Regions from separate parts of the Leifsonia sp. Y862 genome, predicted to be linked through region 1. Evidence: predicted binding sites of a transcription regulator. Region 1 holds the regulator's gene; the other holds the start of a gene.
What was found. The regulator HspR, encoded in region 1, represses chaperone genes until heat shock. The targets are predictions, from matches to a motif close to AAGTTGAGTCNNNNNGACTCAACTT.
Positions count from the first base shown of each region.

Region 2: AC25Z0_RS00335 (Hsp20/alpha crystallin family protein) is a predicted target of HspR. The motif match lies at 3,907-3,931, and genes of this name have one in related genera.

Region 1 is NZ_JBYHFR010000003.1:432,717-444,738, reverse strand. It holds gene AC25Z0_RS16385 (glycosyltransferase 87 family protein) at 1-1,213, shown strand, start outside; gene AC25Z0_RS16380 (class I SAM-dependent methyltransferase) at 1,191-2,366, opposite strand; gene AC25Z0_RS16375 (heat shock protein transcriptional repressor HspR) at 2,574-2,990, opposite strand; gene AC25Z0_RS16370 (DnaJ C-terminal domain-containing protein) at 2,992-3,990, opposite strand; gene AC25Z0_RS16365 (nucleotide exchange factor GrpE) at 3,983-4,576, opposite strand; gene dnaK (molecular chaperone DnaK) at 4,576-6,444, opposite strand; gene AC25Z0_RS16355 (hypothetical protein) at 6,672-7,241, shown strand; gene AC25Z0_RS16350 (InlB B-repeat-containing protein) at 7,401-9,218, shown strand; gene AC25Z0_RS16345 (aldo/keto reductase family oxidoreductase) at 9,279-10,151, opposite strand; gene AC25Z0_RS16340 (winged helix-turn-helix transcriptional regulator) at 10,280-10,696, shown strand; gene AC25Z0_RS16335 (L-serine ammonia-lyase) at 10,697-12,022, opposite strand, start outside.
Region 2 is NZ_JBYHFR010000001.1:60,927-72,948, reverse strand. It holds gene AC25Z0_RS00360 (type III polyketide synthase) at 1-549, opposite strand, end outside; gene AC25Z0_RS00355 (phosphatase PAP2 family protein) at 546-1,376, opposite strand; gene AC25Z0_RS00350 (NADP-dependent oxidoreductase) at 1,463-2,380, opposite strand; gene AC25Z0_RS00345 (NAD-dependent epimerase/dehydratase family protein) at 2,444-3,319, opposite strand; gene AC25Z0_RS00340 (winged helix-turn-helix transcriptional regulator) at 3,466-3,855, shown strand; gene AC25Z0_RS00335 (Hsp20/alpha crystallin family protein) at 3,983-4,429, shown strand; gene AC25Z0_RS00330 (phosphodiesterase) at 4,655-5,587, shown strand; gene AC25Z0_RS00325 (stealth family protein) at 5,568-7,409, opposite strand; gene AC25Z0_RS00320 (DUF488 domain-containing protein) at 7,643-8,014, opposite strand; gene AC25Z0_RS00315 (thioredoxin domain-containing protein) at 8,011-10,074, opposite strand; gene AC25Z0_RS00310 (hypothetical protein) at 10,148-11,266, shown strand; gene AC25Z0_RS00305 (RidA family protein) at 11,371-11,778, opposite strand; gene AC25Z0_RS00300 (winged helix-turn-helix transcriptional regulator) at 11,856-12,022, shown strand, end outside.

The DNA of each region.
Region 1 (12,022 bases):
TCATGTTGTCTTCCTGGTTGCCCTGCTGCCGGTCATCCTCACCGGGCACGAACTCGGCGACCTGGTGCTCTACCGAACCTGGGCCGAACAGGGCCTGAACCTTGGCGTCTGGCAAGGCATCAACACGGAGTGGGTGTATCCCATCGGGGCGCTGGTTCCCATCGTCTTTGCGGCACTCGGCGGGCCGTACCTGTACCAACTGCTCTGGTTTCTGCTCACGACGGCGCTGAATGCCGTCGCCGTCGCCGCGCTCACGAATTGGGGGCGCAGCGTCCGCGGCTACACGGCGGCCTGGTGGTGGCTGGGCTTCACCTTCGTGCTCAGCCCGGTCGGCCTGCTTCGACTGGAAGGCCTCACCGCCCCGCTCGTCATCCTGGCCCTGGTCCTCGTGGCCAGGCGCCCTGTCGTGGCCAGCGTGATTCTCACCATCGCCACCTGGATCAAGGTATGGCCGGCGGCCGTCATCCTCGCCGTCGTCGTCGCGTCGAAGCACCGCCTCACGGTCATTGCGACCGCGATCGCCGTCACCATCCCGATTGTCGGGTTTGTGTGGGCGGCAGGCGGCATCCGTTTCATTGCCGGCTTCGTCACGATGCAGTCCGGCCGTTCGCTGCAGCTGGAAGCGCCCATCGCCACGCCGTGGGTGTGGCTGGCCGCCTTCGGGCAGCGGGACACGTATATCTATCAGAACTACGCCATGGCGACGCGGGAGATCGCGGGGCCAGGAGCGAATGCCGTCGCGGCCGCCATGACGCCACTCATGTTCGTTGCGATCGCCGGGATCTTCGTGCTCATGGTGCTGGCCGCCAGGCGCACGGCCGCGCGGTCTGAGCTGCTGCTGCTCGGTGCCCTCGCGCTCTCGGGGGCCTTCGTCGTGTTCAACAAGGTCGGGTCGCCGCAGTACATGCTCTGGATTGCGCCGATCGTCGCCGTCGGCATCACCCAGAACTGGCGCCGCTGGCGCACCCCCGCCTACCTGATGTTGGCGATTGGCGTGCTGACCACGCTCATCTTCCCCGTCTTCTACCTGCCGTTGGTCGACGGCGACCCCTTCGCGGTGGTGCTGCTCACGGTGCGGAACGCGCTTCTAATCGCCGTCTTCGTCTGGTCGGGCGGGAAGATCTGGCGGCTGATCACGGCTTCCACACCCACATCCGCACCGGTGATGGCGCAGCAATCACCGCAGATGACTAGGCGCGCTTCGACACCGTGACGGTGAACTTCGTGTTGCGGCCCACCTGGTGCGTCGGCCCAACGATGCGCGTGAGCGGTGACCGATAGCCGAGATGGCTGTTCCACACGGTCCACAGTTCGCCCCCTGGCCGCAGCACCCTGGCCGCGTCCTCAAACAGCTTGAGCGCAATGCCGGCGTGCACCGATGAGCCAATGTGAAACGGCGGATTCAGCACAATCAGGTCAGCGGATGCGTCAGGCTGGCTACTCAGCGCGTCATCCTGCACGACCTCCACGCGCTCAGACACACCGTTCGCCGCAGCGGTCGCCTGTGCCGACAGCACGGCGGCTGCCGACTGGTCGCTGGCGATCACGTGAACGTCAGGACGTGCCCGCGCAATGGACACGGCCAGTACGCCGGTTCCGCAACCGAGATCGATGACGGATGCCGCATCAGACGTCATCCGGTCGATGAACTCGAGCAGGTAGCGCGTTCCAATGTCGATGGACGTGCCGGCGAAGGCGGCGCCGTGCGCGCAGACCGTGAGGTCGAGGTCGGCGTGGTACTCGCGGTGCGGCCACGCGGAGGGAGCAGCATCCGTCGTGGTGGTGGCGGCGGCGGCCTCGTCGTCGGCGGCGGTCGCGGGGCTCAGCGGGTCACTCGCGATGAGCACGCGGGACTTCTGCCTGGCCAGCGACGCCGTGACGCTGCCGAGATGCCGGGCAAGCACGGTGTTCATGGCCGGGGTCATATGCTTGAGGCGTCCGCCGGCGAAGACACGCACGTCTGGAGCGGCGAACCTGGCGATCGATTCGGCGATCTCGTCGAGCGCCCCCAGACTGCGCGGTAGCTGGAGCAGCACGACGCGGGCGCCTCTGAGCAGGGCGGCGTCCAGAGGGAGTGAGCGGTAGGCATCCGTCAGCGTGGCTGCAGCGGCGTTGGCCGCGAGGGCACGTTCGCCGGAGAGACCGTCCTGGTGCACCCGGATGCCGGTGGCACCGTGCAGCGCTGCGGCACCGAGGGTGAGCGCGCCGTAGTGGTCTTCGAGCACCACGACCTCGCCGCTGGCGGCATCCGCCAGCGCGGCGGCGGCCTCATCGAGGATCAGCCGGTCGCTGGCGTCGAACGCAAAGAGGTTGTCTGCTTCGACGTCTGGCCATCGGCGGAGCTGCTCGAACGAGAATTCTGTCACTTACGCAACGGTACCCGAGCCGGGCGCCGTTGCTGATGCCCCGAGCGTGCCTCGACACCCGAAGCACCCGCTGCGCGGGTCCAACGCAGCTTTGCGGGTGTTGTAACTACAGCGCGGCTGCGTTCGACCCGCGTGGCTCGATTTCGAGAGGCGGCCTCGTTCCTCGGGCGCTCCTCAATCAACGAAAGAGGAGCGAGTTCGCAGATGCTACCTGTGGTCGAGCGGGCGCCAGATCGCCACGGCGTTCGACCGCCGCGTGCGCGTGCCGGCCCGCATCGAGATGACGTCGCCCGCTGAGCCCGCCGCGAACACGCGCCGACCAGGGCGGTTGAGCAGTTCGTCGGCCAATGCCGATTCGAGCTCACCCACCCTGGCCCGCAGACCGTTCACTTCGTCTTCCAGGTTGAGAATCCGCCGGATGCCTTCCAGACTCACGCCCTCGCCACTCAACTGGGCGATCTCGCGCAGTTTCGCGACATCGCGCATGGAGTATCGGCGCGACTTACCGAGCGTGCGGCCTGGGCTCACCAGCCCGATCCGGTCGTACTGGCGCAGGGTCTGCGGATGCATCCCGGCCAGTTCGGCCGCCGTCGAAATCACGAATACCGGCGAATTCTCGTCCACGTCAGCCTCTGGCCCTCGCCAGGAGATCCTCTCGAGGATTCTCCTTCGGCAGAGCCTCGACGAAGGCAGCGAGTTTCTCCTCTGCCTCCTTCGACAGGTGTGATGGCACGGCAACCTGAACCACCGCGAGGAGATCTCCGGTGCCCTTTGCAGAACTGACACCGCGGCCCTTGACCCGCAGCACCCGACCGCTCGGCGTGCCGGGAGCAACCCGCAACTTCACGGGGTCCCCGCCGAGGGTGGGCACTTCGATGGTTGCGCCGAGTGCAGCCTCAGCGAACGTCACGGGAACGGCCACCCGAAGGTTCAGCCCGTCACGTTCGAACACGGGATGCTTGCGCACATTGACGGTCAAGATGAGGTCTCCGTTCTCGCCGCCATCCGGACTCGGCTGGCCCTTGCCACGCAGCTTGATCTTCTGACCGTCGGCAACGCCAGCCGGAATCTTCACCTTGAGCGGGTGACCATCCTGCGTCTGCAGGGTGATGGTGTCACCCTTGGTCGCCGTGATGAAATCAACCGTTGCGGATGCCACAACGTCGCGTCCGCGACTCGGCCCGCCATAGCCACGGAATCCGCCGCTGGCGTTTCCGTAGCCGGGGTTGCCGCCGCCGAACATGCCACCGAGGATGTCGTCAAAACCACCCTGCTGGAACGAATAGCTCTGTCGCCCGCCGGTGCCGCCGCCGAACATTCCGCCGAAGACATCGTCGAAACCGCCCTGCTGGCCGCCACCGCCACCAGGGGCAGTGAAGCGTGCTCCACTGCCCATGGCGCGAACCGCGTCGTATTCCTTGCGCTGTTCTGGATCGGAGAGCACGGAGTGCGCCTCGCTGATCTCCTTGAACTTCGCTTCGGCTGTCGCATCTCCCGAATTGGAGTCCGGGTGATACTTACGCGCGAGCTTGCGGTAGACCTTCTTCAACTCGGCCGGGGTGACGTCTTTCGAGACCCCAAGAACCTTGTAGAAGTCTTTGTCGAACCAGTCCTGGCTAGCCATCGCTCGGCACCTGGACCACGACCTTGGCCGCGCGAAGCAGAGTGGAACCGAGGCGGTAACCCGTCTCAGCGACATCCGCTACGGTCTCAGTGCTTACGTCAGCGCCTGGCAGCTGGAAGATCGCCTCGTGGATGGTGGGGTCGAATGGCTCCCCCACTTCACCGAACGAGGTGAGTCCGAGCTTCTCGACGCTGCTGCGCAACTTCGCGGCGATGGTGGCGAATGCCGAATCGCCCTCGAGGTCACCGTGCTTCTCAGCGCGGTGCAGGTCATCGAGTACCGGCAGCAGTACCTTCACGACGTCGCCTACAATGCGCTCCCGCTCAACCTCACGGTTAGCTTCGGTGCGCTTGCGGTAGTTGGCGTACTCAGCCGTGATGCGCTTGAGGTCGGCAAGGTGCTCGTTCGAGGGATCTGCAGCCTCGATGTTCGCCGCGTCCAGGATGTCCTGAACCGTCAACTCGTCTTCTTCGATCCCGTCGGCCGTCGCCTCGGGGGCGCCAGACTCTGGCGCCCCTTCGGCCAACGACTCATCCACGGGCTCGTTCACGGGCTCGTGCTCGTGCTCATGGCTGTTGTCAGTCATTACTTCTTCGCTTCGTCTTCGTCTTCAACAACTTCGGCGTCAACCACGTCCTCGTCGGAGGAAGCGGATGTCGGCTGCTCGCCTGCATCGCCGGCGGGAGCCGAAGCGCCCTCAGCCTGGCTGGCAGCGTAGATCGCTTCGCCGAGCTTGCCCTGGCTCTCGTTCAGCTTGTCGAACGCGGTCTTGACTGCGTCATCGTCGTCACCGGCGAGCGCCGACTTGAGCGAGTCGACATCAGCCTGGACCTCAGACTTGACGTCTGCGGGCAGCTTGTCGTCGTTGTCCTTGATGAGCTTGTCGATCGAGTACGCGAGCTGCTCGGCGCCGTTCCGAACTTCAGCGGCCTCACGGCGACGCTTGTCTTCTGCAGCGTTCTCTTCACCCTCGCGAACCATGCGCTCGATGTCTTCCTTCGCCAGCGCGGTGCCGCCGGTGATGGTCATCGACTGCTCCTTGCCGGTGCCCTTGTCCTTGGCGGACACGTGCACGATGCCGTTGGCGTCGAGGTCGAAGGTGACCTCGATCTGCGGGATGCCGCGCGGAGCCGGTGCGATACCGGTCAGCTCGAAGGTGCCGAGGTTCTTGTTGTCACGCGTGAATTCGCGCTCACCCTGGAACACCTGGATCGCCACGGACGGCTGGTTGTCATCCGCTGTGGTGAACGTCTCGCTGCGCTTGGTCGGGATGGCCGTGTTGCGCTCGATGAGCTTGGTCATGATGCCGCCCTTGGTCTCGATACCGAGAGACAGCGGGGTGACGTCGATGAGCAGAACGTCCTTGCGCTCGCCCTTCAGCACGCCGGCCTGGAGTGCGGCGCCGACGGCGACGACCTCGTCAGGGTTGACGCCCTTGTTGGGGTCCTGTCCACCGGTCTCCTGCTTCACGAGCTCTGAGACGGCGGGCATACGGGTCGATCCACCAACGAGAACGACGTGTGAGATGTCGCCGACCTTGATGCCGGCTTCACGGATGACGTCCTGGAACGGCTTCTTGGTGCGGTCGAGCAGGTCCTGGGTCATCTGCTCGAACTGTGCGCGCGTGAGCGTCTCGTCGAGGTTGGCGGGGCCGTTCTCGGTGAGCGACAGGTACGGCAGCTGGATGCTGGTCGACATGCTGCTGGAGAGTTCCTTCTTGGCCTGCTCCGCGGCTTCCTTCAAACGCTGCTTGGCGATCTTGTCGTTCGAGACGTCAACGCCGGTGGTTTCCTTGAACTTCTTGATCAGGTAGTCAACGATGCGCTGGTCCCAGTCGTCTCCACCGAGGCGGTTGTCACCGGAGGTGGCGCGAACCTGGATGGTCGAGAAGTCGTCGTCCTTGCCCACTTCGAGGAGGGAGACGTCGAACGTTCCACCACCGAGGTCGAAGACCAGGATGAGCTCGTCTTCCTTGCCCTTGTCGAGGCCGTATGCGAGGGCTGCAGCGGTCGGCTCGTTGATGATGCGCAGAACGTTGAGGCCCGCGATCTCACCGGCTTCCTTGGTGGCCTGGCGCTCAGCGTCGTTGAAGTAAGCGGGAACGGTGATGACGGCATCCGTCACCTTGTCGCCGAGGTACTGCTCAGCGTCGCGCTTCAGCTTGGCGAGGATACGTGCCGAGATCTCCTGCGGGGTGTACTTCTTGTCGTCGATGGCGACGGTCCAGTCGGTGCCCATGTGGCGCTTCACGGAGGAGATGGTGCGGTCGACGTTGGTGACGTTCTGACGCTTGGCGGTCTCGCCAACGAGCACCTCGCCGTCCTTGGTGAATGCGACGACAGACGGGGTGGTGCGAAGGCCTTCGGCGTTCGCGATGACGGTGGGTTCTCCACCCTCAAGAACGGCAACCACCGAGTTGGTGGTTCCGAGGTCGATACCTACTGCACGTGACATATGTGCGTCTCCTTCATTGCTTTCGGTTGTGGTGCTGTATTTCAAACTTGTGCGGCGCTTCAAGACTTGAGCGCTGCTGGCTCAAGTATTCCATCGCGGAGATTTTGTTGTCAAGACGGCCAACTGAAAGTTGAGTGTGAATGGCTCAACTTTGAGCGAATGCCGGTCAGAGGTGTTTTCTGCCGGTTCCTGGTACGGGGGCCAGCGATCGTCCCTATGCTGTGCACATGCAGCGATCTCGAGGCATTCTGACCACGCTCCTTCTCGTTACCGCCACCGCGCTCACGCTCAGCGCGTGCGGTGCGACGCCCGACGTCCCTCCAACGTCGAGTGCCACGGCTCCGTCGCCAGCCCCTGCCAATACCCCTGTGTTCTTGGGCCCTGGCACACCCGTGCCCACCGGGGCTGCGGCGCCCACCTGCGACACCGCGCTCGAGCCGGCCGCGTACGACGATTTCGCGGCATCCGGCCTGACGCCGAAGGAGTTCACGCAGTGGTGGAGCACCGACCTGCAGTTCATCCTCGACGACGGCGGCATGGTCTGCCTCTGGGGCAACATGGGAGACGTGATGGTCGTCTTCGGGCAGCTCGCCATGTCTGACGCCGAGTGGGACACCTTCAGGGCGTCGCTCCTCGACACCGGATATGTCAGCGACGACGCGTCATTCTCTGGCTACTTCAATGAGCCGGACACCGATCCGAACTACGTCGACGGTGGCTTCGTGCATCACGACGGCCAGCTGTACTACGCCAGCTTCCCCGACATGCTCGAGTGGGTGCCCGGGCTCCCGTCCTGACTCTGCTTCGGCGGCTTTCCGCGCCGGGTTTCCGCGCCGCGTTCCTTCGCCTCGTTTCTGCGCCTCGTTCTCCCCATAATTGGGGCCAGCTCTAGCCCGCGCCGCGCTGCGCAGCGCCGCTAGCCTGTGCCTACATACCTACATAAGGGGACTTCAACGATGTTTGCCGCAGCACGCGCCACGCCTGCCCGTTTCCAGCACACACCAGTCGGACGGACAGCGGCAACTCTTACCGTCACCGCAGCACTGCTCGCGTTCGGTTTCACCGCTGCCCCTGCGCAGGCTGCATCGGCTGCCACCACGGTCACCGATGCCGCTGGCCTGATCGCGGCATTCGCCGCGGGTGGAACGGTGACCCTCGGCGATGACATTGACGTTCCGTCAACGGGCCCCGCCCTGAAAGTGGTCGCCGGACACCCGGTGACGCTCGACCTGAACGGGCAGGAGCTGTCGGCAGCCGGCGCGCTTTACCTGGCCGGGGTCGGGGTGCCCGCGGGTACAGAGTTGGTCATCGGCGACAGCGGAACCGGCGGTTCGCTCGACGCCACCGGCGGCGAGTTCGCCGCCGGGATTGGTGGCGATGCCGGAGTAGCCGGCGGAACCATCACCATCAACGGGGGAACCGTCACCACCCGCGGAACATCTGACTCCTCTGGCCTCACCGGCGGCGCCGGAATCGGCGGCGGCTTCCTCGGAGCCGGCGGAACGACCACGATCAGCGGGGGAACTGTCACGGCGCAGGGCGGTGACTCGGCGGCCGGAATCGGCGGCGGCTACGGCGGTAGCGGCGGAACGACCACGATCAGCGGAGGCACCATCACCGCATCGGGCGGAGATCTGGGCGCGGGAATCGGCGGTGGCAACGGCGGACCCACCGGCGGAACCACCACCATCACCGGCGGCACCATCACAGCGCAGGCAGGCACGTACGGCTCCGGAATCGGCGGCGGCTGGGCCGGCACGGGCGGAACCACCGCCATCACCGGCGGCGTGGTGACGGCCAACGGCGGCATGGAAGGCACAGCCATCGGTGGCGGACACCTTGCCGACGGCGGCGCATTGACCATCGGAAGCGGCGCGCAGGTCACGGTCTCCGCGTCATCCGCTCCCGGCTCGTTCCTGATCGGCGGCGGCGACAGCACAGCTGCATTCGGTTCGCTCTCGAACAACGGAACCCTGACAATCACGCCCGGCAGCACCCTGAGCATTCCGGCAGGCACCACCGTGCAAAACTCCGGCACCATCGTGAACAATGGCGCGATCGGCGGGGCAGGGACGATCACCAATACCGGTGCGATCGTCAACACCGGCTCCATCGGCTTGACGGGCAACATCGACTCCAACAGCTTTGAGCTCACCTTCGACACCACGGGCGGCTCCGGCGCTACGCCAGCGGCCGTCCCTCCGCTGCGCGTATATGCCAGCACGCTTGCCGCGGCCCAGCTCACCCTTCCGACGCTGGCCGCGCCCCTGCACTACGGGTTCAGCTGGTCAACGGATGCCGCGCGCACCACCGCCATGACGCCGACGACGGTCCTGACCCGCGACCTCACCCTGTATGCCACGTGGACCCTCGACCGCCATGTGATCAGCTTCGACGCGCAGGGCGGCAGCGCCGTCGCATCCGTCACCACCGACTACGGCACGACGATCGCCGCGCCTGGCGCGCCGACTCGCACAGGGTTCACCCTCAACGGTTGGTACACGGCCGCGACCGGCGGCACGAAGTGGAACTTCGCGGGCACCGTGACCGGCGACGTTGTCCTCTACGCCCAGTGGACCGCCGTCGCAGTAGTCACGCCGCCCACGAGCACCCCAACGCCGACCGTCACACCCAGGGTCACGCCGGCGTCAGTCGACCCGAAACTGGCATCCACCGGTTTCGACGGCGGTGCGGCAGGGCTCGGAGCGCTCATTCTCCTCATCGCAGGGCTCGCCGGAGTCCTCGTGCGCCGGCGCCGCGCCAGCGCGGTCTAAGCGCCACATTTGGGCCTCGTCATCACACGAAGGCGAGGCCCCGGACGTCCGTCCGATCGGCTAGCGGCCGATTGTGTCCAACTCGGCGACGTCGTCTGCCGAGAGCGTAATCCCTGCGCCAGCGATGTTCTCGCGCAGGTGCGTGACCGACGATGTTCCGGGAATCAGCAGGATGTTTGGTGACCGCTGCAGCAGCCACGCCAGGGCGACCGACATCGGCGTCGTGCCCAATCGCGACGCCACGGCTGAGAGCGCTTCGGACTGCAGTGGGCTGAAGCCACCGAGCGGGAAGAAGGGCACGTAGGCAACGCCCTCGCCCGCGAGCATGTCGATCAGCTCGTCATCATGGCGGTGGGCGAGGTTGTACATGTTCTGCACGCACACGATCGGCCCGATCGCCATGGCCTCTGCCACCTGCTCAGCCGTCGCGTTGCTCACGCCGAGATGCCGGATCAGGCCCTCCTCCTGCAGCTCGACGAGCGCTTCGAACGACTCGGCGATCGAACCAGCCTCTGGCCCCTCAGCGTTGCCGAGCCGGAGGTTGACGAGGTCGAGCGTTTCGAGGCCGAGTGCTTCGAGGTTCTCATGCACAGCACGGCGCAGGTCTTCGGGTCGACGGGCCGCAGGCCAGCCGCCCTGCTCGTCGCGGTTCGCACCGACCTTGGTCACAATGTGAAGGGATTCGGGGTACGGGTGCAGCGCTTCGCGGATGAGCTGGTTGGTAATGCGCGGCCCGTAGGCGTCGCTCGTGTCGATGTGTGTGATTCCGAGTTCTACGGCCTCACGGAGCACGGCGAGTGCTCCATCGATGTCAGCGGGCGGGCCCATGACCCAGGGGCCGGCGAGCTGCATAGCGCCGTATCCGAAACGCGAGACCGTCAGGTCGCCGAGAGACCAGGTGCCGCCGGGAAGTGTGGTTGAAAGCGTGGTCAAGTTTTTGCCTTTCCGTGGAATGGGGCTGGTGCCGAATGGCTCCTTGCCCCAGTATGAGGAAGTAACTTCCCGTCGGGAAGTAGGCACTTTCAGGTGCGTTAGTTACCCGCGGGTGGAAGGAACCATCGATGGCAACCATGACCGCCGCCGCACAAAAGGCGCAGAACAAGACGAACTACGACGCCTTCCTGGCCGTCTGCCCGAGCCAGAAGCTGCTGGACCGGATCTCCGACAAATGGGTCACGCTGATACTCACCGCGCTCGGAAGCGGCCCCGACTGCATCGGCGAGGCCGGGCCGATGCGCTATTCGGAGTTGTCCCGCACGCTGGCCGGAGTCAGCCCGAAGATGCTCACCCAGACGCTCCGGTCGCTGGAGCGCGACGGATTAGTCAGCCGCACCGCGACACCGACGGTTCCCGTCACGGTCACCTACGAACTGACAGATCTTGGACTGTCGTTGCACCAGATGATCCGCGGACTCAAATCGTGGGCGGAGACGCACATGGATGAGGTGCTTTCCAACCGCGAGTCCTACGCCAGCTAGCTAGCACTCCACCACGTTGACGGCGAGGCCGCCGAGCGCGGTCTCCTTGTACTTCGAGCTCATGTCCTTGCCGGTCTCCCGCATGGTCACGATCACCTCGTCGAGTGACACCCGGTGCGTTCCGTCTCCCCAGAGCGCCATCTTCGCGGCGTTGATGGCCTTCCCGGCCGCGATCGCGTTGCGCTCGATGCACGGGATCTGCACGAGGCCTCCGATGGGATCGCAGGTGAGGCCCAAGTTGTGCTCCATCGCAATCTCGGCCGCGTTCTCCACCTGCTCTGGCGTGCCGCCGAGCACCTCGGCCAGGCCGGCGGCGGCCATCGACGACGCAGACCCCACCTCGCCCTGGCAGCCGACTTCCGCCCCTGAGATCGACGCCTGCTCCTTATAAAGGACTCCGACGGCACCGGCGGCGAGCAGGAAGCGCACGACGGCGGCGTCCTTCACCTCCTGGCTGGCGGTATCCATGCCGGGCGCATAGTGCGTGGCATAGAACATGACCGCGGGAATGATGCCGGCTGCTCCGTTGGTGGGCGCGGTGACCACCCTGCCGCCCGTTGCGTTCTCCTCATTCACGGCGAGCGCCACGAGGTTCACCCATTCCTGCCAGAACTTCGGGTCGCGGTTCGGGTCTTCGACGAGCAGACGCTGGTACCAGGCCGGCGCGCGGCGGCGCACATTCAGCCCGCCTGGCAGCGTTCCGGTGCGCGCGATGCTGGAGTTCTTACACTCCTCCATCACGTCGCGGATGTGCAGCAGCCCGGCCGTCACCTCGGGCTCAGTGCGGCTGGCGAGTTCGTTCTGCAGCATGACACCGCTGAAGTTCAGCTCCTGCTCCCGGCAGTGCGCGAGCAGCTCGGCCGCGGTCCGGAAGGGCAGCGGGAGGTCCTGCTTCGACGCAGCCAGTTGCTCGGCCTTGGTCTGCTCCTCCCCCTCGCGCACGATGAACCCGCCACCGACGGAGAAGAAGGTGGCCGCGTGCACAACAGCGCCAGCGGCATCCGTCACCTCAAATTTCATGCCGTTCGTATGGCGAGCCAGCACGGTGAGCGGATGCAGCACCATGTCGCTTTCGGCATACGGCAGTGAGCGGATGCCGGCGAGCACGAGCGCGCCGTCGGCCGCGATCCTGACCAGGCTGGCTTCGACCTCTTCCGGCAGGATCAGCTCTGGATGGCGACCTTCGAGGCCGAGCATCACGGCCGTCATGGTGCCGTGCCCACGGCCGGTTGCGGCCAGGGAACCGTACAGGTCAACGCGAAGTCCTACTGCCCTCTCGGCGAGACCGCGCTCGGCCAACTCGGCGGCGAACACGGCGGCTGCCCG
Region 2 (12,022 bases), on a different contig from region 1:
CATGAAACCCAAGTGGTAGCGCTGGGTGGCCGGATTCAGGCCCAGCTCGCGCACCAGCATGAAGTCGGGTCCAGGAGCGTAGAAGCCCGTGCACGACACCGTCACCACGTGCGTGATGTCGGCGGCCTCCACGCCGGGGCACGCCTCGAGTGCGAGCCGCCCCGCCTCCACGAACAGCTTCGTCGCCTCGGTGATGTACAGCTCATTGCGCGCGCCGGTGCCCGGCACCAGCAACCGCCGCGTCTCCGGATCGAAGAACTGCGGCTCATGGTCACCCGCCTGGGCATCGAGCGTGAGCTCTTCGATCACCGTTCGCCGGGTATCGATACCCGACATATTGAACGAGGTGGTGACCAGCCGTTGGGCAAGCCGACTGAGATCAGGCTGCGCGGCGAACACGTCGCGTACCTGGTCCTGCACGAGAATTGTGGGAGGGACAGCAGTCTGCAGCCCTCTGAGCGTGACGACCATAGGGCCAGTGTTACACGCGACTTCCCGGGATGGTAGACCTGCCCCGCAACCGGCCTGCGGCGGAAAGGTCGGGGTCAGGGCAAGCGCGAGAACGTGCGGACGGCCATCGCTGCGAGCGAGAACCCCACTGCGATGATGGCTGCGACCCCGCCGATGTACGCGATGACGGTGTTCGGGTCGTCTTTGGCCGAGTTGACCAGCGTCAGCACGAACGCAATCACCGTGACCACCAGGAACGGCCCGATGAGCCAGATGAGCAACGCGATTGGTCGCGCAGCACGCACCGGCGCCCGCCCAGGAACCAGGACAGCCAACAGGAATCCCGCCGCGCACCCCCAGAACGCCACGACGAGAAGCGCCGCGATCACGTCGCTCGGCCGATGCCACTGATTGGCCAGCGTCGACACCCCCGCGACGACGGTATAGGCGGCGCCGAGTCCGGCCACTGCCGGCCTCGTTCGAGCGCTTGACACCAGGAAAACAGCGAGAGCGGATGCCGCGGCAACCGTCGTATGCCCCGAAGGGAATGAGTTGTCGGCGAAGCCCTCAACACCGAAGTCCGGCCGGCTGAGAATCGCGTACTTCAGGATCTGCGTGGTGGCGGCAGCCGCTGCAGCCGCAGAAAGCGCGACGACCAGGGTGATCCAGTTGCGTCTGACCAGGGCAATAACGATGGTGAGCACGAAGCCGACGATGCCCGAAATTGCCGGCAGCGCATCGAGAATGCGCCGCGTGAACGGGGTGACGCTGCGCCAGCCGAAATCAGCGCCGTTGTAGGCGAGCTGGTCGATGAGCTGCCCGGCCTCCGTGCGCACGAAATAGACGTAGAGCACGATGAAAGCGGCAACGAGGCAAACGGCGGCGACCAGGTAACGTCCCGGCGAGTTCGTCTGGTTCTGGCGCACCCTTCAACCTTTGCACACCGAAATCGGTGATCGAGCCACCAGCCTCCAGCGGCGGCCCAGACCAGGCCCAGTCAGACCAGGCCCAGTCAGACCAAGCCCAGAACGACCTTGCCCCGCAAATGTCCGCCGATCAGGTGCGCGTACGCATCTTTCACGCGTTCTAACGGATAGACGCTGTCGATGGGGAACACGAGATCGCCCGCCGCGATGAGTTCCGCCACCTTCTCCAGTTCGCTCACGCCGGCCTGTGCGCCGCCGACACCCTGGATTCCGGCATCCGTTCGATGGCCGCGCGCAGCGATGGTGTTGATGCGGTGCCCTGGCACGCCGAGCTTGAGTGCCGCGTCGATGCTGGAAGGGCCGTTGTTGTCGAGGGCCGCCGTGACGTGCGGCGCGACGGCGCGAATGCGGTCGACCATGCCCTCGCCATAGGCGACAGGAATGATGCCGAGGCCGCGCAGAAAGTCGTGGTTGGCCTCGCTCGCCGTGCCGATGACGGTGGCGCCGGTGCGCTTTGCGAGTTGTGCAGCCAGCACGCCGACGCCGCCGGCCGCCGCGCTGACGAGCACGGTGTCGGCGGAGGTGAGTCCGAGCGAGCGCACGGTCGCCCATGCCGTTCTACCGACGATATCGAGTGCGCCGGCCTCGTCCATGCCGAGCGCCGGGGGCTTGCGAACGACCTGGTCGGCGTCGATGACGAGGTAGTCGGCCTGGGCGAACATCCGCTTGCCCCCCAGCACCTCGTCACCAAGGTCGAAATCGACAACGCCTGTGCCGATCTCATCGATCACTCCGGCGAAGTCATTTCCGTTACCGCACGGAGGCTCAGCGTGATAGGCGGCAGCCGTTGGCCCGCCGCGAAAGATCTTCCAGTCCACCGGGTTCAGGCCGGCAGAGTGAACGCTCACGCGCACTTCTCCTGGCGCAGGCGACGGCGGATCGTCATGCACGATGTGCAAGACCTCAGTGCCACCGAATTCGTCAAACCGCACGTAGCGAGCCATGCCGACAGCCTAGGCAGTGCTTTGTGCTTCGGCTAGGGCAGCCGGCACCGCGACGGCGAACGACTAGAGAGCCACCGGCGCGGCCACGCTCAATTCGGCTATGAGCGATGGTGCTGCCGGCCGCCAGCCGAGTTGTTGCCTGGCCGCGTCTCCCCTGGCCTGCTGGTCGAGCAACAGGGCGTCGGCGAACGCGCCTCCCAACCGCGCGCGGGTGGCATCGGCGCTCTCTGGCACGATCTCGCCCGTTGGCCCGACGACGGCACGTCCGAGTTCCCGCACCGTCGGATTCTCACCGCTTGCGCCGACGAACCGCGTGTTGCCAGGTGATGTCTCAAGCGCCCGCACGTACAGGTCGGCGAGGTCGTCGACGTGCACTGTCGCCCAGTGCTGGTCTCCGCTACCAACCAGCGTGAGCGCGCCGCTCTGCGTGCGTGGTGCGTCGCGGATGATGCTGATCGGGATGCCACCGCCGTTCCCGTAGACGATGGCCGGCGACACCACGCTGGCTCTCACAGCGGATGCGAGGACTCGCGCTTCCCGTGCAGCTCGCCACTGTGTCAGTGCTGGCGGATCGAGGGGGCTGTCTTCGGTGATGGCCGCGTTGTCGCCCCATGACCAGATGCCACCCGTGTGGACGTACGGTTTTCCGGTGCCACCGAAAGCTGAGATCACCGCGTTCAGGATGGCGTCGTCAAACGCTGCGGCGCTGCCCTCCGCGGGGGCTGCAGCGTGAATGGCCCCGTCGACCTCACGCAAGCGGGCGACCAGCCACGCCTCATCCGTCACATCGTGCACGAGCGCCGTCGCCCCATCGGACGCGACTCTTTGGGCTGCCCCGTCGCTGCGCACGACGGCCGTGACAGTGTGTCCGCTCTGCTGGAGCCGTCGAAGAACCGCCGAGCCGATGTAGCCGGTGGCACCGGTGAGAAGAATATTCATGCCTGCATCCGTTCTGATTGTCGTTGTGGTGTTGATTCGTTGTGCTGTTGACCACTTTCGCCAATAGTATGAATTAGATACTGGATACTTCAACGGAAGTCGGTTACCCCTTGGATAGCATCGCGATCCCGAATGACACAGGCGCCGTGTCATACGACGCCCTCAAGCCGTCATGTCCGAGCCGCGTGATCCTCGGTCGCATCGGCGACAAGTGGACTCTCCAGGTCTTGCTCTCGCTGAACACGGGGGTGAAGCGCTTTTCGCAGCTCAAGAACGACATCGGCGTCGTGACACCGAAGGTTCTCACCGAGACGCTGCGCGCGTTGGAGCGCGACGGCCTGCTCAGCCGGGAAGTGTTCGCCCAGGTTCCCCCGCGCGTCGAGTACACCCTGACACCGCTCGGGATCTCACTGCTCGAACCCGTCCAGGCGATTCGAGTGTGGGCCGAAGCCAACGTGGAGCAGATTCTGGCGGCGCGCGAGCAGTCCGACGACGCTGGCCAGGCCGCAGCCTTGCGTTCGCTCAAAGCCAACTGAGAATTCGTCGTGTCCGTTGGCAGGCATCCGGCACCGGTGTTTAATTGTCAATAGTTGAGTCCCCTCGACTCAAGTTATTGACATGCGATTGAGAATCGGGTCTCGACCCGGAGCTAGGGAGTAGACAATGGCGAACTTTGACCCACTACGCGACATCGACCGTTTCGCGGGCGCACTGCTCGACAACCGACTTGGGCCGCGCCGGATGCCCATGGACCTGTACCGCGACGGCGATGTTTACCTGTTGAACGCCGACATGCCCGGCATCGATCCTGGTTCGGTGGACATCGATGTCGACGGTCAGCTCCTCACCATTCGTGCAGAGCGCACGCTCGCCAACCACGAGGGCGTCAAGTGGATCACGCGCGAGCGCCAGGCCGGATCCTTCCTGCGCCAGCTCCAACTCGGCGAAGGCGTCGATGTTGAGCGGATCAGCGCCAGCTACGCCAACGGAGTGCTGAGCGTCACCATCCCGGTCAGCGAACGGGCGAAGCCGCGCAAGGTGAAGGTGACGACCTCAAGCAGCGAGGGCGCGCTCTCGGTCGGCGAGAACAAGCCGCAGTCCGCCGAGTAGCCAGCACCGCTTTGCCAGCACCGCGAAAGCGCACTGTGTGTCGATCTGACATTGTCAGACAGACACACAGTGCGCTTTCGTGTGACGCACACAGTGCAGCAGGCGTACAGGCGCACTGCGCGTGGCGTACACCGGATGTTCAACTACCCGTGTTCGAATATCGGCAGTACCGTTAGTGCATCCGCGCAGAGTGTGCACGTGACAACGAATGGAATCTTCGTGAGCATGCGAACGGCCGAATACCCCAGGCCGGACCACTTTCTCATCCACCTCAGTGATACGCACCTTCTTGCAGGGGGCAATCGCCTCTACAACACGGTGGACAGCACGCGACACCTGGTTGAACTCTTCGCCGCTGTCGAATCATCTGGGAGCCGCCCAGAGGCGATCATCTTCACCGGTGATCTTGCCGATCGCGGCGAGCCAGGCGCATACGACGAACTACGAGCGATCGTCGACCCCGTTGCCAAACGCCTCGGCGCCCAGGTGATCTGGGTGATGGGAAACCACGACGACCGCGCCGCGTTCCGCACCGGGCTGCTCGACCAGGGGCCGACGACAACCCCCGTCGACAGCGTCACAGAGATCAACGGCCTGCGCATCATCACGCTCGACTCGACTGTTCCTGGCGCGCACCACGGCGAGGTCACGCCTGCCCAGCTCGAGTGGCTCGATGACGTGCTTGCCGTTCCAGCGATCGACGGTTCCATCCTGGTCATGCACCACCCGCCGATCCCGAGCGTGCTCGACCTGGCGGTGTCCGTCGAACTGCGCGATCAGGGCCCGCTCGCCCAGGTGCTGCGAGGAACGGATGTCCGCAGCATCCTGGCCGGACATCTCCACTACTCGTCCACTGCGACCTTCGCGGGAATCCCCGTGTCCGTGGCATCCGCCACCTGCTACACCCAGGATCTCACCGTGCCCGTCGGCGGCACCCGCGGTCGCGACGGTGGCCGCGCGTTCAACCTGGTGCATGTGTACCCCGACACGGTGCTGCACTCTGTGGTTCCGCTCGGCAGCTACGAGGCTCTCGACTACATCGACGCAGACGAGAGCACTCGCCGACTGGCGGCATCCGGAATTCAGATCCTGCCGGCCGGATCGGTCCCGGTTTTCCGGGAGCCGCCGATGACCCGGCCTATCCCTGTATTGCGCTGATCGGCAGTGAACTGACCGGCGTCGAATCGCTGGCCGCCGTGCCCGCTACGGTGCCCGCTGCGGGCTCGCTGGCGCCACGAGAGTCGTCACTGGCCAGGCCAGGTGCGCTCACGCCATCGGCAAACCCGCTCGCACTGGACTGTTCCACATGCTCCCATGGGGCAGGGAACGGGAAGTAGCGGTCGAGGAAGCTCGTGACTGCCTCGCGGCGCACCTCGTCGGAGATTTCGGGGAAGCTGCCGTCGTTCAGGCAGAACATGTCCTGGTCGCGCCGCTTCCGCAAACGATCCATCTGGTGCAGTGCACGCTTCAGCGTCGTTTCAACGTAGAGCGAGCGAGCCTGGGTCTGCGCGACGGCGCGCCCGGTCATGAGCCCGTAGTAGTGGTACAGCGAGTTCGTCACCGAGATGTCGGTGGACGACCTGAACCGGCTGGCCGCCGTGCGGGCGAAGTCCTCGGGGAACTCGGCCTCCAGCTCGCGCATCACACTCTTCCGCATGGGAGCTGCCGTGTGCTCCAGGTGCCGGGTGGTCACCTTGCCGAAACGCTCATGCAGCAGTGCGCGGTTGACGCGCGCAGCGTTTTCGAAACCACTGCGCTCCGGCTGGTTCTCGCCGAGGCCGATGCGCGTTGACGCTTCGATGAACTTGGAGATGCCGCCGGGAGAGAAGAACAGGTCTGGCCCGATCGGACGACCGAAGAACATGTCGTCGTTCGAGTAGAGGAAGTGCTCCGCCAGGCCGGGGATGTTGTGCAGCTGGCTCTCCACGGCGTGCGAGTTGTGCGTTGGGAGCACGCTCGGATCGGCGAAGAACTCTTCGCTGCGCATGATGGTGACCCGCGGGTGGTCGGCCAGCCATGCCGGTGCTGGCGAGTCCGTCGCGATGAAGATTCGACGGATCCACGGCGCGAACAGGTACACGCTGCGCAGCGCGTACTTCAGCTCGTCGATCTGACGGAAGCGAGCGTCGGAGTCGTCACCCTCTCCCACTACGTATGCCTGCATCCGCTTGGCGCGTTCGCGCTGGAAATCGCTGGATGACCCGTCGACCCAGGAGAAGACGAGGTCGATGTCGAAGCTGACGTCGCTGGCGAGGTCGTCGAACATGCTCTGGAAGGTGCGCCACGTTCGACCGTGCAGGTCGATCGTGGTCTCGCGGGCCTCTGAGCGAGGCAGCCGGAGCCGCATCAGCGCGTTCTCGACGGGGGCGATGATCTCGTCTTCGCCAAAGCGCCACAGTTCAAATTGGAAGGCGGTGTCCGCGCCGTAGCGCAGGCGACCGATCGGCTCGATCCGGGGGCGATACACCCGGAAGACGTTGGCTGAACGGTACGTGAGCAGCCCGTCGTCGGCGAGGAGGGCCGATCCGGTGTCGTCGGTGTGCGTGTCACCGTTCGGCTCGATGGTGACCGGACGCACGTAGAACGGCTCGTTGGCGAACTCCTCGGCGAGCACGCGGGTGATCTTCTTGCGCGCTGACCGATTGACGGCGATGACCAGCCGGCCGCCGTCGCCCCTGACGAGCAGGAATTCGATGCCGGCACGCGTCAGCGCGTCGTGTACGGCAACCAGGTCACTGACCATCGACTCGTGTGGCGTGAAATGCCCCTGCGACAGGGTGATCTCACCCTTCCGCACGACGACATCGTCTCGATCGAACCGGCGAGTTCTGGCATCCGTTGCCACCAGCACAAGTTCCGGTTCACGACTGAGGGACAGTACCGGGATCGCAGCTGTGTCAGTGCTCGCAGCATCAGCCTTGCGGAAGCCGTCGCCGTCGCCCTGAGGCGAGATGTCGTCTGATCGATCGATGGGTGCCATGGTCCTCCTGGAAGTGGAATCACGTGAGTAGGGCACAGTGTTCTGTGCCGAAGAATGTGCGTTCGATGGTGAACGTCGGCGCCGGGCGAGGGGTTCTGCGATTCCCAGCCCCCCGGTGGAAATCGCCAGAAGATCAATGGTGGCGCTTGGCACAGTCTACGCCGCAGATTGCTGCTTCCATGCACGTTCTGAGAGCGTGGTTTTTCGTGGCCCATTCGGGGGCCAGTCCGAATCTATTCGTTCAGGAATTCAGCCAGGATCCTGGCGTGATTTACCCGTGGATCATGCGCCGCATACAACAGGGTCGTCGGCCGCTTCGCCTCGTCGTTCTGCGCGATGAGACCCACCAGCGCGGCGACGGCTGCGACGCTGTCCGGGTTCTCGGTGAGCTCGGCTCGATATCGCGTCGCGAACTCGTCCATCAGGTCTGGATCGTGGTTCCACCACGTGCGGAGCTCAGGACTGGGTGCCACGTCCTTCACCCAGGCGTCAAGGTGCGCGTCTTCCTTGCGCACGCCGCGCGGCCAGAGTCGATCGACCAGCACGCGGCAGCCGTCCTCCGGGCTCAGGTCGTCGTAAATCCGCTTAATCTGTACGTCGCTCATCTCTCCATTGTGCTGTCAGCGTCCCCCGCCGCCAACCCGCGCACCCACTCAGTGGGGTCGGTGACCGGTACCCGGCACACGAAGTTCTGGCACAGATAGGCCGTCGGCATCCCCTCGAGAGCGGTGCGACCGGCGACCAGCTCGAATCCCGCCGCCACCCAGTCTTTCGCCTGGGCTTCGGTCACGATGACCGCGGTGACCGTGGCCAGCGACACGGCAGCGGATGCCAGTGCGGCAGCCGATGCCGGTGCGCCAGCGGATGCCGGTGCGCCAGTCTGGCCGACGGGGTTGCGCAGGTGGCCGAGGAGCCCGCGAGGATCTGCACTGGCCGCCTCTGCATTCGGAGACACCACCACGAGCTGCCGGGGAGGAACGACCAGCCGCGCCATGACGCCAAGTGCGGCACCGAACGCCAGCGGGCGCTCTGGGGCGATCGCGGCCAGCGCTGCGAGGCCGGCCTCTGCGGCCTCCCGGTAGCGCTGCTCCTCCGTCAGCTCGTAGAGCAGCCGGCATGCATCGGCCAGCGCGCTGATGCCAGACGGGTAAGCCCCCTCAGATGGATCGATCTGCACAGCGAGCCTCTGTCCGACCAGGATCGGGTCTGCGCCATGAGGGGGCGCGAACACCGCGGCGCGCGCCTGCGATCCAGGGCCGGTGCCCGCATCAGCTTCCGTGGCAGCGTCAGCGTCGGTGCCCGTGGCAGCGCCAGCGTCGGTGGCTGAACCTAGAGTGCTGTCAACAAGGTCCCGCGCAATCGTGGCGTATCGCGACTGCCCCGTCACCATCGCCAGCTCGAGGAGGCCCCGTGCGAACATGCCGTAGTCCTCCAGCGTCGCCCGCGCCGCAGAGAGTCGCTGGCCAACGGAGGCACGCACCAGCTGCCCGTCAGCCAGCAGATGGTGCGCGATGAGGTAGTCGGCGGTCGAGCGGGCAGCGGATGTCGCTGTGTCGTCTCCGAACACGAATCCAGCACGCGCCAGCGCACCGATCGCCAGTCCGTTCCAGCCGGTGAGCACTTTCTCGTCGAGGGCCGGCGGGGTTTCCGCGGCGCGGTCATCCGCTTCGAGTGAGTAGTACCCACCCTCTGTGCGCTGGCCGTTGACCGTGCTCTCCGAGTCTTGTGCGCTGGCGAAACCGCCGCTCGGCAGCTGCATCACGTCGGTCAGGAAGCGCGTGATTCCGGTCGCGACGATGCGCGCCCACTCCTCGCCGGTCAGTTGCCAGGCGCGAGTATAGAGATCGAGCAGCTGCGCGTTGTCGTAGAGCATCCGCTCGTAGTGCGGTTCGCTCCAGTCCGCCCGCACGGCGTAGCGGAAGAATCCGCCCTCGACCGGGTCACGGAGCGGCGAAGCCCCCATTCGCTTCAGCGTGCGCAACGCCAGTTCCGTTCCCGACGATGAGGACGCGCTGAGCAGGAAGCCAAGAGCAGGCGCCACGGGAAACTTGGGGGCACCGTCGAATCCACCATGCGTCTGGTCTTCGTAGGCGATGAGTTCGTCGACCGCCGCCTGGAACTCTGCATCAGTCGGCAGCGGCTCCGTCGATCCGCTCAGCTGGCCGGCCGCATCGGCAATCGCAGCGGCGATCTGATCGGCGCTGGCCTCGACGGCGACTCGCTGGTTCGTCCAGGTCTCGGTGACGGCTTCGAGCACCTGCGGGAACGAGGGGCGCCCGAACGATGGCGCCGGCGGGAAATAGGTGCCGGCGAAAAAGGCCTTGCCCTGTGGTGTCACGAAGACGTTGAGTGGCCACCCCAACTCTGGAGTGAAGGCGCTGGCCGCGGCCAGATAGCTGGCATCGACATCAGGATGCTCTTCCCTGTCGACCTTGATACTCACGAAATGGTCATTCAAGTACTCGGCAATTGCCGGGTCGCTGAAGGATTCCCTGGCCATCACGTGACACCAGTGACAGGTCGAGTACCCGATGGAGACGAGCACCGGAACGTCGCGCCGGGCAGCTTCGGCGAATGCCTCTTCGCCCCAGCCGAACCAGTCGACCGGATTGTCGGCATGCGAACGCAGGTACGGACTGATGGCCTCTGCAAGTCGGTTAGGCATGTTCTATTCTGCCTCCTACTCGTATGCAAAAGGCGGAGTAATCTTCACCCTAACGGACGGTTTTCACTCAGTGATGCGGGCAACAGAGGCCGAAGAATTGTGGTCGGCTGCGCAAGCCAATGCGCAACTGCTGGTTCTGCTACGCACCGAGTATGCCGGGCGCCATGACGTACTCGACGCGCTCTGGTGGGCCGCGCATCCGCTCACGACCTCTCCACGGCAGGTGCCGGACCCGGCGTCGCACCTCGCGAGCCTGCAGGCCGCGGTGTTCTCTCGCCGAAACGAGACGGAACCCCTAATCGAGGTCACGTACCACACCGGGTACAGCGTGCGGATGACGAAATCGGAGCACAAGCTCAGGGTGCTGCTCCAGGAACTGGCCGACGATGAGTCAGCGCTCGATGCCCTCCTCGAGCGGATGCGGGATCACCCGGCGGCGGACACCGGAACGGCTGTGCCACCCGACGCTGACACTCGCGCTAACCCTCGCGCTAACGCAGACGCTGACCTCGACACTTCCCCCGACCCTGCCCTCGCTACAACAAGCCTGGCTGATCCGACGCACCGCTGGGGCCAGCGCTCACCCCCGGCCTCGCCCCCAGAAACGCCGCCAGAATCACCCCCGAACACGCGATGGCGGAAGCGGCCGGCCACGAGCGTCCTCGTGGCGATCGGCGCCTGCGTCGGAATCGTGGCTGGCCTTATCGCTGGATTGTGGTTGAAGGGCATGCTCGATCAGCCAGGGACAAGCACGGCCGCCGTGTCGAATATGTTCGCCGCCTTCGAGACCACGGGCTCCCCGCAGCCACCCGGCAGCGCGAGCGACGTGCTGCAGGTCTTCGACCAGCCCGCTGGGCTCCCGGGCGGCGAGACGTTGAACCTCGGGCGGGGTTTCGTCAACGAATCGATCAGGAGTGTGTTCGGCACGGTGCGGCAGCCGGGCGGATACGGGGTCTACGCCGTGCAGCGGGAAACGGATGACTATTGCCTGGTCATCCTCGACGGCTACCAGGGCATCAGCTCTGCGTGCGCGAGCTTGCGCGTGCTCCAGCAGAACGGGCTCTGGCTGATGAGCAGGGTCGTCGCGAAGTTTGCCGGCGGGGACAACCCACACAGCCCGCTCTATGTTGATGTCGCCGTACGGTGGGCGCCTGATGGCACGTTCTCCCAGCACGCCGTCCCGTCGCACTGATGGCCGAGGTGCAGACTACGCGAGCACCGTGCGTGCGCTGGGTATGACGCACCAGCCAGAAGCGTTACCGCGGCAAGACGTGGAGCAGGCGACGAGGCGACGGCTCAGTCAAGTACGGCGTATGCCTCGAGTTCGACGAGCACGTCGGGTTCGAACAGAATGTCGACACCGATGAGCGATGCCGGCGGCATCGGCTGAGGCAGACCGAGTTCCCTGGCCACGAGTTCGACGCCTGCCATGAAGTCGCCCATCTTCTCTGGCGACCACTGGGTGGCAAAGAAGCGCAGGCGCACGACGTCGGCGAACGTCGCACCCGCTCCGGCGAGCCCGCGGGCGGTATTACGCAGCGTCTGGGCGACCTGCCCGGCCAAGTCGTCCGCCATGTAGTCGGTGTCGGGGTCCCGGCCGACCTGTCCAGCGACGTGCACATGGCGGGTACCCGTCGCGACGGAGACGTGGGCGTAAGGCACGGGCTGGATCATGCCCTCAGGGGATAGCAGCTGCACGGTCATAGGTTTCCTTAGTTCGAGCGAGTAGGTACCCCATGTCTACCTGGTGCACGAAGGGAACTTCAACGAGACTAGGTGTCATGAACGAAACCTCCCACGCCGACGCTGCCCTGCTCCTGGTCGATGAACCGCACCGCGAACTGCTCGACCAGGTTCTCGACAAGTGGTCACTGCAGGTACTCGATGTGCTGTGCGGCCATCCCCTGCGTTTCAACGAGCTGCGCCGCGAGATCCCGGCCATCGGGCA